DNA from 2 places in the Kineococcus sp. AC630 genome. Region 2 is predicted to be linked to the other one. Evidence: predicted binding sites of a transcription regulator. Region 2 holds the regulator's gene; the other holds the start of a gene.
What was found. Region 2 encodes LexA, which represses DNA repair genes until DNA is damaged. Its sites were predicted from a motif close to TCGAACANNTGTTCGA; they were not measured.
Positions count from the first base shown of each region.

Region 1 (5,477 bases), on a different contig from region 2:
GACCTCGTCACCCTCGATCTCCACGACGGTCCCGAACATGCCCGAGGTCGTCATGACCCTGGCCCCGGGCGCGACCCCGGACTGCATCTGCTGTTGAGCCTTCTGCTGCTTGCGCGTCCGGCTGAACATGAACACCAACAGGGCGACCATGATCAGCAGGAAGAACAGCCGGCTGCTGCCACCACCCACGACAAAACCTCTCCGCACCGGCGGGATCGACGACTCACCGGTGCCTGCGCCGACCGGTGCCGGCACGGCCGGCCCAACGCGGTGAGGCCCTGTGAGGTTCCGCAGGGACCCACCCGGGACCGACTCGCCCGTGGAGTCTAGAGGCTCACCCGTCCGGCCCAGCCCAGCGACGCTCAGGGTTGCGAGGGGTCCTCGTCGGCCTCGTCACCCTCGGGAGCGAACGCCCAGGCCGCCCCCACGGGCGCGTCGCGGGGCGGGGTGAGTCCCAGGTGGGCCCAGGTGTCGGGCAGGGCGATCCGACCCCGCGGGGTCCGTCCCAGCAGCCCCTCGCGCACCAGGAAGGGCTCGGCGACCGTCTCGACGGTCTCGGCCTCCTCCCCCACGACGACGGCCAGGGTCGAGAGGCCCACCGGTCCACCGCCGAAGCGCCGGCACAGCGCGTCGAGCACGGCCCGGTCGAGGCGGTCCAGGCCGCGCTCGTCGACCTCGTAGACCTCCAGCGCCGCCCGGGCCGCGTGCCGGTCGACGATCCCCGACCCCCGCACCTGCGCCCAGTCGCGGACCCGGCGCAGCAACCGGTTGGCGATGCGGGGCGTCCCCCGCGAGCGGCCGCCGATCTCGGCGGCCCCCTCCGCGGTGAGCTGCACCCCGAGCAGGGAAGCGCTGCGGCGCAACACCTGCACGAGCTCCGCGGGCGTGTAGAAGTCGAGGTAGCCGGTGAAGCCGAACCGGTCGCGCAGCGGCGCCGGGAGCAGGCCCGCCCGCGTCGTCGCCCCGACCAGGGTGAACTTCGGCAGCTCCAGCGGGATCGCCGTGGCCCCCGCGCCCTTGCCGACGATGACGTCGACGCGGTAGTCCTCCATGGCGATGTAGAGCATCTCCTCGGCCGGGCGCGCCATCCGGTGGATCTCGTCCAGGAACAGCACCTCACCCTCGTCGAGCGAGCTCAGCACCGCCGCGAGGTCCCCCGCGTGCTGGATCGCCGGACCGCTGGACTGGCGCAGCGGGGCGCCCATCTCGGAGGCCACGATCATCGCCAGCGTCGTCTTGCCCAGCCCGGGCGGACCGGAGAAGAGGACGTGGTCGCTGGGCATCCCGCGCGCCTTGGCGGCGTCGAGGACGAGCGCGAGCTGCTCCCGCACGACCTTCTGCCCGACGAACTCGTCGAGGCCGTGGGGGCGCAGCGCGGACTCGGCCGCGCGCTCACGCTCGTCGGCCCCCGTCGTCACCAGCCGGTCCTCCATCAGCGACCCGACAGGTGGCGCAGCGCCGCCCGCAGGACGCCGGGCACGTCGAGGTCGTCGTCGAGCACGACCTCCACGACGTCACCGGCCTGCTTGAGCGGGTAGCCCAGCCCGACCAGGGCCTCGACCACCCGGTCCTTGCGCGCGTCCCCACCCGAGGGCGAGGCCGCCGGCGCGATCGACCCCGAGGGCGGTCCGAGGCGGTCCCCCAGTTCCAGGCAGATGCGCTGGGCGGTCTTCTTGCCGATGCCCGGCACCCGGACGAGGGCCGCGTGGTCCTCGGACGCGACGGCCGCGCGGATCCCGTCGGGGCGGTGCACCGCCAGCATGGCCAGCGCCATCTTCGGCCCGACCCCGGAGGCGGTCTGCACGACCTCGAAGACCTCCTTCTCGTCCGCGTCGGCGAAGCCGAACAGCGTCAGGGAGTCCTCGCGCACCACCAACGTGGTGTGCAGCAACGCCTCCTGGCCCACGCGCAGACCGGCCAGCGTGGCGGGCGCGGCCAGGACGAACATCCCCACGCCACCCACCTCCACGACCGCGGAGTCCAGCCGCACCGCGAGCACCTGCCCACGCACCGACGCGATCACCAGCACGACCTCCGAGACACCCGACGAACACTTGTACGAGAGGCTAGACGGCCCCTGCGACACGACCCCTCAGGCGCGCCGCGCAGACCCTGGGGGCAGAGTGCTGCCGTGACCCACGAGAAGACCGCGAACCCCCGCCAGAACGTCACCTTCGACAGCGCCACCGAGTCCGGCCACGCCCACGGCTACCTCCGCGTCCCCGAGTCCGGCAGCGGCCCGGGCGTCATCGTCGTCCAGGAGTGGTGGGGCCTCACCGACCACATCGCCGGCATCGTCGACCGCCTCGCCCGCGAGGGCTTCGTGGCGCTGGCCCCGGACCTCTACGGCGGGCGCACGACCCACGACTCCGCCGAGGCGGCGCAGCTGCTCACCGACCTGCCCGCCGAGGACGCGGCCCGCGACCTCGCCGGGGCCGTCACCTACCTGCTCGACCTGCCCGGGACCACCTCGGAACGCGCCGGGGTCGTCGGCTTCTGCATGGGCGGGGGCTTCGTGCTGACCCTGGCCGCGCAGCAGGGCGACCGGATCGGCGCGGCGGTGCCCTGGTACGGGCTCCCCGGCCCGGACACCGACTACTCCGGCCTGCGAGCGCCGGTGCTGGGCCACTACGGCGCCGAGGACACCTCCGTCCCGCTGGAGGGTGTGCGCGCCACCGAGGCCCGCATCCGCGAGCAGGCGGGGGTCGAGGTGACGATGGAGGTCTACCCCGCCCCGCACGCGTTCTACAACGACGAACGCCCGAGCTACCGGCCCGAGTCGGCCGAGCTGGCCTGGGAACGCACGACGGACTTCCTGCGGGGTCGGCTCGCGGCCGAGCGCGCCTGAGCCTCCGCCTCCGCGTAGGCGTTGCGCCGGCCCGTGACGAGGGCGGTGTGCGCGGCGGCCTCCAGCCGGGAGGTCGCCCCGCCCCGCCAGAGGTGGCACAACGCCAGCGCGAGGGCGTCGGCGGCGTCCGCGGGCCGGGGCGGGGCGTCGAGACCGAGGATGCGGGTGACCATGACGGTGACCTGCTCCTTCTCGGCCCGCCCCGACCCGGTCACCGCGGCCTTCACCTCGCTCGGCGTGTGCATCGCCACGGGCAGTCCCCGGCGCGCGGCGGCGACGAGGACCAGACCGGCGGCCTGCGCGGTCCCCATGACGGAGCGGACGTTGGCCTGGGCGAAGACGCGTTCGACGGCGACGACGTCGGGGCGGTGGGTGTCGAGCCACTCGTCGAGGCCCTCGCTGATCGCGAGCAGCCGGGAGGCCACGGGATCGGTGGCGGGGGTCCGGATGACGCCGACGCCGACGAGCTCGGCGCGACGTCCGGCGCGGACCGCGTCGATCACCCCGACGCCGCACCGGGTCAGCCCGGGGTCGACCGCTAGAACACGCACGGCCCCCACGATCGCACGGAGCGGTCGTGGGGGCCGGGAGCCGCGCTGGGGAGCGGCGCGCGTCGAGGCGGTGGGTCAGGCGTCCTCGAGGGCCGCCATCACGTCGTCGGACACGTCGTAGTTCGCGTAGACGTTCTGCACGTCGTCGCAGTCGTCGAGCACGTCGATGAGGCGGAAGACCTTCGTCGCGCCCTCGGCGTCCAGCGGCACCTCGACGCTGGGCACGAAGCTGGCGTCGGCGGAGTCGTACTCGATCCCCGCGGCCTTCAGCGCGTCGCGCACGGCGCCCAGGTCGGTCGCCTCGCTGACGACCTCGAAGGTGTCGCCCTGGTCGGTGACCTCCTCGGCCCCGGCCTCGAGCACGGCCTCGAGGACGCCGTCCTCGGTGAGGTCGGTGCCCTCCTTGCCGATGACGACGACACCCTTGCGGGTGAACATGTACGCCACCGACCCCGGGTCGGCGAGCGAGCCGCCGTTGCGGGTCATCGCCGTGCGGACCTCCATGGCCGCACGGTTCTTGTTGTCGGTGAGGCACTCGATGAGGAGCGCGACGCCGCTGGGGCCGTAGCCCTCGTACATGATCGTCTGCCAGTCCGCGCCACCGGCCTCGGCACCGGAGCCGCGCTTGACGGCACGGTCGATGTTGTCGGCGGGCACGGAGGTCTTCTTCGCCTTCTGGATCGCGTCGAAGAGCGTCGGGTTGCCCGAGACGTCGCCGCCGCCCGTGCGCGCCGCGACCTCGATGTTCTTGATCAGTCGGGCGAAGCTCTTGGCGCGCTTGGCGTCGACGACGGCCTTCTTGTGCTTGGTCGTCGCCCACTTGGAGTGGCCGGACATCTGCTTCCCTCCGCCGTTGCTCTACCTGCTCGAAAAACGTGTGTGCGCTCGGGCCGTCGTCGCCGCCACGCTGTCGCGGACCATCTCCACGAAGTAGCGGTGCACCCGGTCGTCCCCGGTGATCTCCGGGTGGAACGACGTGGCGAGCAGACGGCCCTGTCGCACGGCGACGATCCTACCCGCGGCGGGCCCCGCGCTCAGTCGGGCGAGCACGGTGACCTCCGGACCGGCCTCCTCGACCCACGGCGCCCGGATGAAGATCCCCTCGACCGCCGGTCCGCCGCGGGTGACCTCCTCGAGCGGGAGGAGCTCCTCCCAGGAGTCGACCTGGCGTCCGAAGGCGTTGCGCCGCACGGTGATGTCGATCCCGCCGAGGGTCTCCTGGCCCTTCCCCCCGTCCAGGATCCGGTCGGCCAGCAGGATCATCCCTGCGCACGAGCCGTAGACCGGCAACCCGTCGGCGATCCGGGCCCGCAGGGCGTCGCGGAGCTCGAAGACCCGCAGCAACCGGTCGATCGTCGTCGACTCGCCCCCGGGCAGGACCAGACCGTCGACGCTCTCCAGCTCGGCGAGGCGACGGACGGTGACGACCCGCGCTCCCCCGGCGCCCAGCGCGCGGACGTGTTCCCCGACGTCGCCCTGCAGGGCGAGGACGCCGATGACGACGTCAGGCCCTCCCGATCCGGTTCCTCCAACGCTCACGCGCGAAGACTAGGCCGCGCCCCGGCCGCCTCGTACGCGGCCAGGGTGGCGGGCAGGACCCGCGCCCACGTCACCCGCGGATCGGTCGTGGCGTTGTGCCGGCGGATCTCGTCCACCCGTCCGCGTTCCAGCGCCCAGCCGGCCAGGACCTCGGCCAGGTGCCGGTCGTCGCGGGCCAGCGCGCCCTCCACCCCGTCGGTGACGAACTCGCTGAGCCCGCTGCCCACCATCCCCGCGACGGCCAGCCCGGCGCACCGCGCCTCCAGCGCGGCCAGGCCGAAGGACTCCCACACCGCGGGGGCGACGTAGACGTCGGCGGTGGCGAACAGCTCAGCCAGCTCGGGACGCGTCCGGCGCCCCGGCAGCGACACCCAGTCGCCCATGTCGTGGCGCTGCACGAAGGCCCGGGCCGCGCGGTGCTGCGGTCCGTCCCCGACGAGGACGGCCCGCAGCGGGACGTCGCGGGGCAGCGACGCGTGCAGGTCGCGCAGCGCCCCCAGCAGCGGCAGGACCCGCTTGCGGGCGGCGAAGCGCCCGGC
Region 1 is NZ_CEEDMJ010000005.1:155,291-160,767, forward strand. It holds gene yajC (preprotein translocase subunit YajC) at 1-189, opposite strand, end outside; gene ruvB (Holliday junction branch migration DNA helicase RuvB) at 363-1,433, opposite strand; gene ruvA (Holliday junction branch migration protein RuvA) at 1,433-2,023, opposite strand; gene AC0I8G_RS07335 (dienelactone hydrolase family protein) at 2,132-2,848, shown strand; gene ruvC (crossover junction endodeoxyribonuclease RuvC) at 2,767-3,399, opposite strand; gene AC0I8G_RS07345 (YebC/PmpR family DNA-binding transcriptional regulator) at 3,475-4,236, opposite strand; gene pdxT (pyridoxal 5'-phosphate synthase glutaminase subunit PdxT) at 4,258-4,938, opposite strand; gene AC0I8G_RS07355 (glycosyltransferase family 4 protein) at 4,935-5,477, opposite strand, start outside.
Region 1: the regulator LexA is predicted to act here: its motif matches at 2,047-2,062, upstream of ruvA (Holliday junction branch migration protein RuvA).

Region 2 (5,477 bases):
TCCTCGATGCTGCCGGTGCCCGACGTGGAGATGGACGTGGTCGTGCCCTACGACCGCGGTGAGCTGGTCAACCGGGTCCACACCACCGGCCAGGTGCTCTCCGAGGAGCACACCGCCGAGGGGACCCGGATGCTGGCCCGGGTGCGGCCGCGACTCGCGGCCGAGCTCGAGCAGTACAAGCTGTCCCGCACCGCCTAGCCGCGGTGTGACACCGCACCGTCCACAGCGCGTCGCCACCACGACGCGCTGTGGACGGTGACCCTCACCCGGTCCGGCTCGGGGGAGGATGGTCCCGTGAGCGCTTCGACCGACACCCCTACCGAGACCGGCGCCGAGACCACCACCGACGCCACCACCGACGCCACCACCGAGGTCGAGGGTCCCGAAGCCGCCCACCTGCTCGACGTCGTCGTCGACGCCCTCGGCGGTCAGCGCCGCGAAGGGCAGGCGCGGATGGCCCAGGCCGTCACCGACGCGATCCGCACCCGGCGCCACCTGCTCGTCCAGGCCGGCACCGGCACCGGCAAGTCGGTGGCCTACCTCGTGCCCGCCGTCGCGCACGCCGTGCACGCCGACCGCCGCGTGGTCATCACGACCGCCACGCTCGCCCTGCAGGCCCAGGTCGTGGAACGCGACCTGCCGCGCCTGGCCGCGGCGATCGCTCCGCAGCTGCACCGCGAACCCACCTGGGAGCTCCTCAAGGGGCGGTCCAACTACCTCTGCCGCAACAAGATCGACGGCGGCTTCCCCACCGACGAGGGCGCGCTCTTCGACATCGCCGCGCCCACCACCGACTCCTCCGCCGGGACTGACGGCCGGCTGGGCCGCGAGGTCGTCCGGTTGCGCGAGTGGGCGGAGACCACCACGAGCGGCGACCGCGACGAGCTCGACCCCGGGGTCAGCGACCGGGCCTGGAAGCAGGTCTCGGTCTCCGCCCGCGAGTGCCTGGGGTCCCAGCGCTGCCCCGTTGCGGCCGAGTGCTTCTCCGAACGGGTCCGGGCCCGCGCGCGCACCGTCGACGTCGTCGTCACCAACCACGCCATGACGGCCATCGACGCCCTTGAGAGCGGGGGGCAGTTGCTGCCCGAGCACGACGTCCTCGTCGTCGACGAGGCCCACGAGCTGGCCGACCGGGTGACGGCGGTCGCGACGGCGGAGCTGTCCGCCTCGGTGCTGCACGCGGCCTCTCGTCGGCTGCGCCGTTCCGCCGGGATCGTCTCGGAACACCTCGACGACGCGGCGATCGCGCTGGAGGCCGCCCTCGAGGACGCGCCCCCGGGGCGCCTGGACCGCTGGCCGGACCAGCTCGCCGACGCCGTCGTCGCTGTCCGGGACGCGGCCCGGACCGCGCTGAGCGACCTCAAGGACGCCTCCGAAGGGCAGGGCAAGGAGGAGGACGCCGAGTCCCGCGGGGCGCGTCACCTGGCCCGGGCCGCCGTCCAGGACGTGTTCTCCGTCGCCGAGCGCCTCGCGGAGGACGTCGGTCGGGGCGCCCAGGACAGCTACGACGTCGCCTGGGTGACCGCGGGTTTCGGCCCGGCCTCCCGTGCACCGTCCCTGCACATCGCACCCCTGTCGGTGGCGGGTCTGCTGAGGGAGAAGCTGTTCGCCGAACGCACCGTCGTCGCGACCTCGGCGACACTGACCCTCGGTGGCTCCTTCGACCCCGTCGCGGGCGCCTTCGGCCTCAAGGGGGAGAAGGGCTCGAAGACGCCGTGGACGGGGGTCGACGTGGGCAGCCCCTTCGACTACCCGAAGCAGGGGATCCTCTACGTCGCCCGGCACCTGCCGCCGCCGGGGCGGGCGGGTTCCACCGACGCCGTCTACGACGAGCTCGCCGCACTGGTCGAGGCGGCCGGGGGACGGACCCTCGGGCTGTTCTCCAGCCGCAAGGGAGCCGAGGAGGCCGTCGAGGCGCTGCGCAAGCGGCTGGGGACCCCCGTCCTCTGCCAGGGCGACGACCGGTTGCCGAAGCTCGTCCGGGACTTCACCGACGATCCCGCGACCTCGCTGTTCGGGACGATGTCGTTGTGGCAGGGCGTCGACGTGCCAGGACCCAGCTGTTCCCTCGTCGTCATCGACCGCATCCCCTTCCCCCGACCCGACGACCCGCTGATGTCGGCCCGTGCGCGGGCCGTCGACGCGGCCGGCGGCAACGGGTTCGTGTCCGTCTCGGCGGCCCACGCCGCGGTGCGCCTCGCCCAGGGGGCGGGGCGGTTGATCCGGGCCACCGGTGACCGCGGTGTCGTCGCGGTGCTCGACTCACGGCTCGCGACGGCCCGCTACGGCGGGTTCCTGCGCGACAGCCTGCCCGACTTCTGGTCCACCACCTCGACCCCCACCGTGCTGGAGGCGTTGCGGCGTCTGGGTAGCGGTGGCTGACGCCGTGCGTCCGGGGTGGCATGCTCGTGAGGTGGCCACCGTCGGCTTCCTGCACACCGCGCACGCCCACGTGCGCGCCTTCCGCGATCTCCTGAACGAGCGGGACGACACCGTCGCCGACCGTCACCTCGTCGACACGGGTCTGCTCACCACCGCGCGGGACCACGGGATCGACAGCGTCCGCCCGGCCTTGGCCGACCGGCTGCGCCGACTGGTGGGGGAGGGCGCGGACGTCGTCGTGTGCACCTGCTCGACCGTCGGCCCGACGGCCAAGTCCGTCGGTGCCGAGATGGGTCTGCGCGTCGTCCGGGTCGACCGCCCGATGGCCGAGGCCGCCGTCCTGGCCGGGCGGCGGATCGCGGTCGTGAGCTCGCTGGACGAGGCCGCGGCGACCGTGCTGCCGCTGCTGCGCGAGTGCGCGGAGACCACCGGTCGGGCCGTGCAGCTGATCGAGGTCCGCTGCCCGGACACCTGGTCGTCCTTCGAGTCCGGTGACGTCCTGACCTACACGACCGGGGTCGCGGAGGCCGTCCGGACTCAGGTGCGGGCGCTCGAGCCGCCTGTGGACGTCGTCGTCCTGGCGCAGGCGAGCATGGTCGACGCAGCGCCGTTGCTGCGCGACCTGCACGTGCCGGTCCTCACCTCGCCCCGGTTGGCGATCGAGGCGGCCGTCGAACTGGTGACCTCGCTCAAAGGCTTCGCAGCACGGCCGTGACCTTGCCGAGGATCGTCGCCTCGTCGCCGTCGATCGGGGCGAAGAGGGGGTTGCGGGGCATCAGCTGGACGTGACCGTCCTTGCGCTGCAGCACCTTCACCGTCGCCTCGCCGTCGATCATGGCGGCCACGACGTCGCCGTTCTCGGCCGTCGGCTGCTGGCGCACGACCACCCAGTCGCCGTCGCAGATGGCGGCGTCGATCATCGACTCCCCGACGACCTTGAGCATGAAGTGCTCGCCGGCGCCGACGAGCTGCGCGGGGAGCGCGAAGACGTCCTCGACCAGTTCCTCGGCGAGGATCGGGCCACCGGCGGCGATCCGGCCGACGACCGGGACGTAGCGCGGACGCGGGCGGCCGTCGGCCGCGGTGGCCTCGAACCCGTCGATGGTGCCGCGGGCCGACGCCGGCGAGACGACCTCGAGGGTCCGCGGACGGCGCGGGTCCTTGCGCAGGTAGCCCAGCTTCTCGAGGGTCTTCACCTGGTGCGCGACGCTGCTGGGGCTGGTGAGGCCGACGGCCTGACCGATCTCTCGCATGCTCGGCGGGTAACCCCGCTGCTCGACGCACTCCTGGATGGCGGCGAGCACCCGCCGCTGGCGGTGGGTGAGTCCGTCGCGGCCGTAGGGACCGTCGGGGAAGTGGTGGACCGAGGCCATCGGCGCCACCTGTCCGGTGTCGCCGGATCCGTCCAGCACGTCGGCCACGTCACTCTCCCTGTCGTTCCGCGTGAGTCGTACGACCGGGCCCCGTCCTGGGGTCCGATCCACGTCACGGTAGTCATCCGGGGGGCGAGGATCAAACACGTGTTCGAACCGGCGTGTCGTGAGACATGACAGGCACCACCGGACGACGCCGCCCCGCGGGGTGCGGGACGGCGCCGGTGGGTCCGGAGGCGGGGTGGATCAGGCGAGGGTGAAGTGGCTGACGAGCTCGCTGAGCTCGTTGGCGGTGCGCGAGACCTCCCCGGCGGTCGTGGCGGTGTGGGTCGCCCCCGCCGTCGTCTGATCCGCTGCGGCGGCGATGCCGGAGATGTTCAGCGCGATCTCCTGACTCCCGGAGGAGACCTCGGTGACGTTGCGGACCATCTCCGAGGTCGTCGCCGATTGCTCCTCCACCGCCGCGGCGATGGTGGCCTGCAGGCCGTCGATGCGGGCGATGACCTCGGTGATCTCCGCGATCGCGGAAGCCGCCTCGGCCGCGTCGGTCTGGGTGGCGTTGACGCGGGTGACGATGGACTCGGTGGCGCGCGCGGTCTGCTGGGCCAGTTCCTTCACCTCCCCGGCGACGACGGCGAAGCCCTTGCCCATCTCCCCGGCACGGGCGGCTTCGATGGTGGCGTTGAGGGCGAGGAGGTTGGTCTGTTCGGCGATGGAGGTGATGAGCTTGACGACGTCGCCGATCTCGCGGGAGGAGGCGGAGAGGCGGTCGAGGGTTTCGCTGGCTCCGGTGGCGGCGTGCACGGCGGAGGCGGCGGTGGCGGAGGCTTCGGCGGTGGAGGTGGCGATCTCGCGGATGGCGGAGGTCATCTGTTCTCCGGCGGCGGCGACGGTGCCGATGTTGGCGGAGATCTCTTCGGTGGCGGCGGAGACGACCTGGGTCTGGGTGGCGGACTCCTCCGCACCGGAGGAGAGCTGGGTGGCGACGGTGGTGAGTTCCTCGGAGGAGCCGGCGAGGGTGGCGGCGGAGTCGGAGATGCGGCGCATGGTGGTGTTGAGGCGGTCCATGGTCACGTCGACGGCGGTGCCGAGGCGGCCGACCTCGTCCTGGGTGTCGAGGCCCACGCGCTGGTCGAGGCGGCCGTCGGCGAGGCCCTGGACGACGGTGAGGGTGCGGGCCAGGGGGCCCGCGACGGAGCGGGAGATGACGACGGCGACGACGGCGGCGATGGCGAGGGCGACCGCGCCGATGACCAGCAGCATCACGACGGCGGAGTGGTAGTCAGACGAACCCTGTGCGGCCATCGTCGTGGCGGCGCCCTGCTCGACCTTGGCGATGGCGTCCAGCTGGGCGAGCAGCTGCTTGGAGATGGGGGTGGTGGTCGTGGTGCGGGCGGCCACGAAACCGTCGAGGTCGTTGGCCTTGGCCAGGGTCACCAGCTGCCCACGCGCGGTGCGGTACTGGGCGATGAGGTCCTGGGCCTTGCCGCGGTCCGCCTCGGTCGAGGCCGGGGAGGTTCCGAGGTAGGCCTGCCACGCCGCGTCGTAGGCGGTGTCGTCCTCGGCCATCGTGGCCAGCGCGGCCGTCGTGGCGGCGTCGTCGGGGGTCAGGGCCGCGTTGGCGATGTCCAGGCGCAGGGCGAGGAAGCCGTACTTCACGTCGGCGATGGTCTGCACGGAGGCGATGCCGCTGGTGGAGAGGTACTGCAGGTTCGTCTGCGA
Region 2 is NZ_CEEDMJ010000038.1:796-6,272, reverse strand. It holds gene hflX (GTPase HflX) at 1-198, shown strand, start outside; gene AC0I8G_RS24620 (ATP-dependent DNA helicase) at 295-2,382, shown strand; gene AC0I8G_RS24615 (aspartate/glutamate racemase family protein) at 2,414-3,097, shown strand; gene lexA (transcriptional repressor LexA) at 3,072-3,755, opposite strand; gene AC0I8G_RS24605 (methyl-accepting chemotaxis protein) at 4,002-5,477, opposite strand, start outside.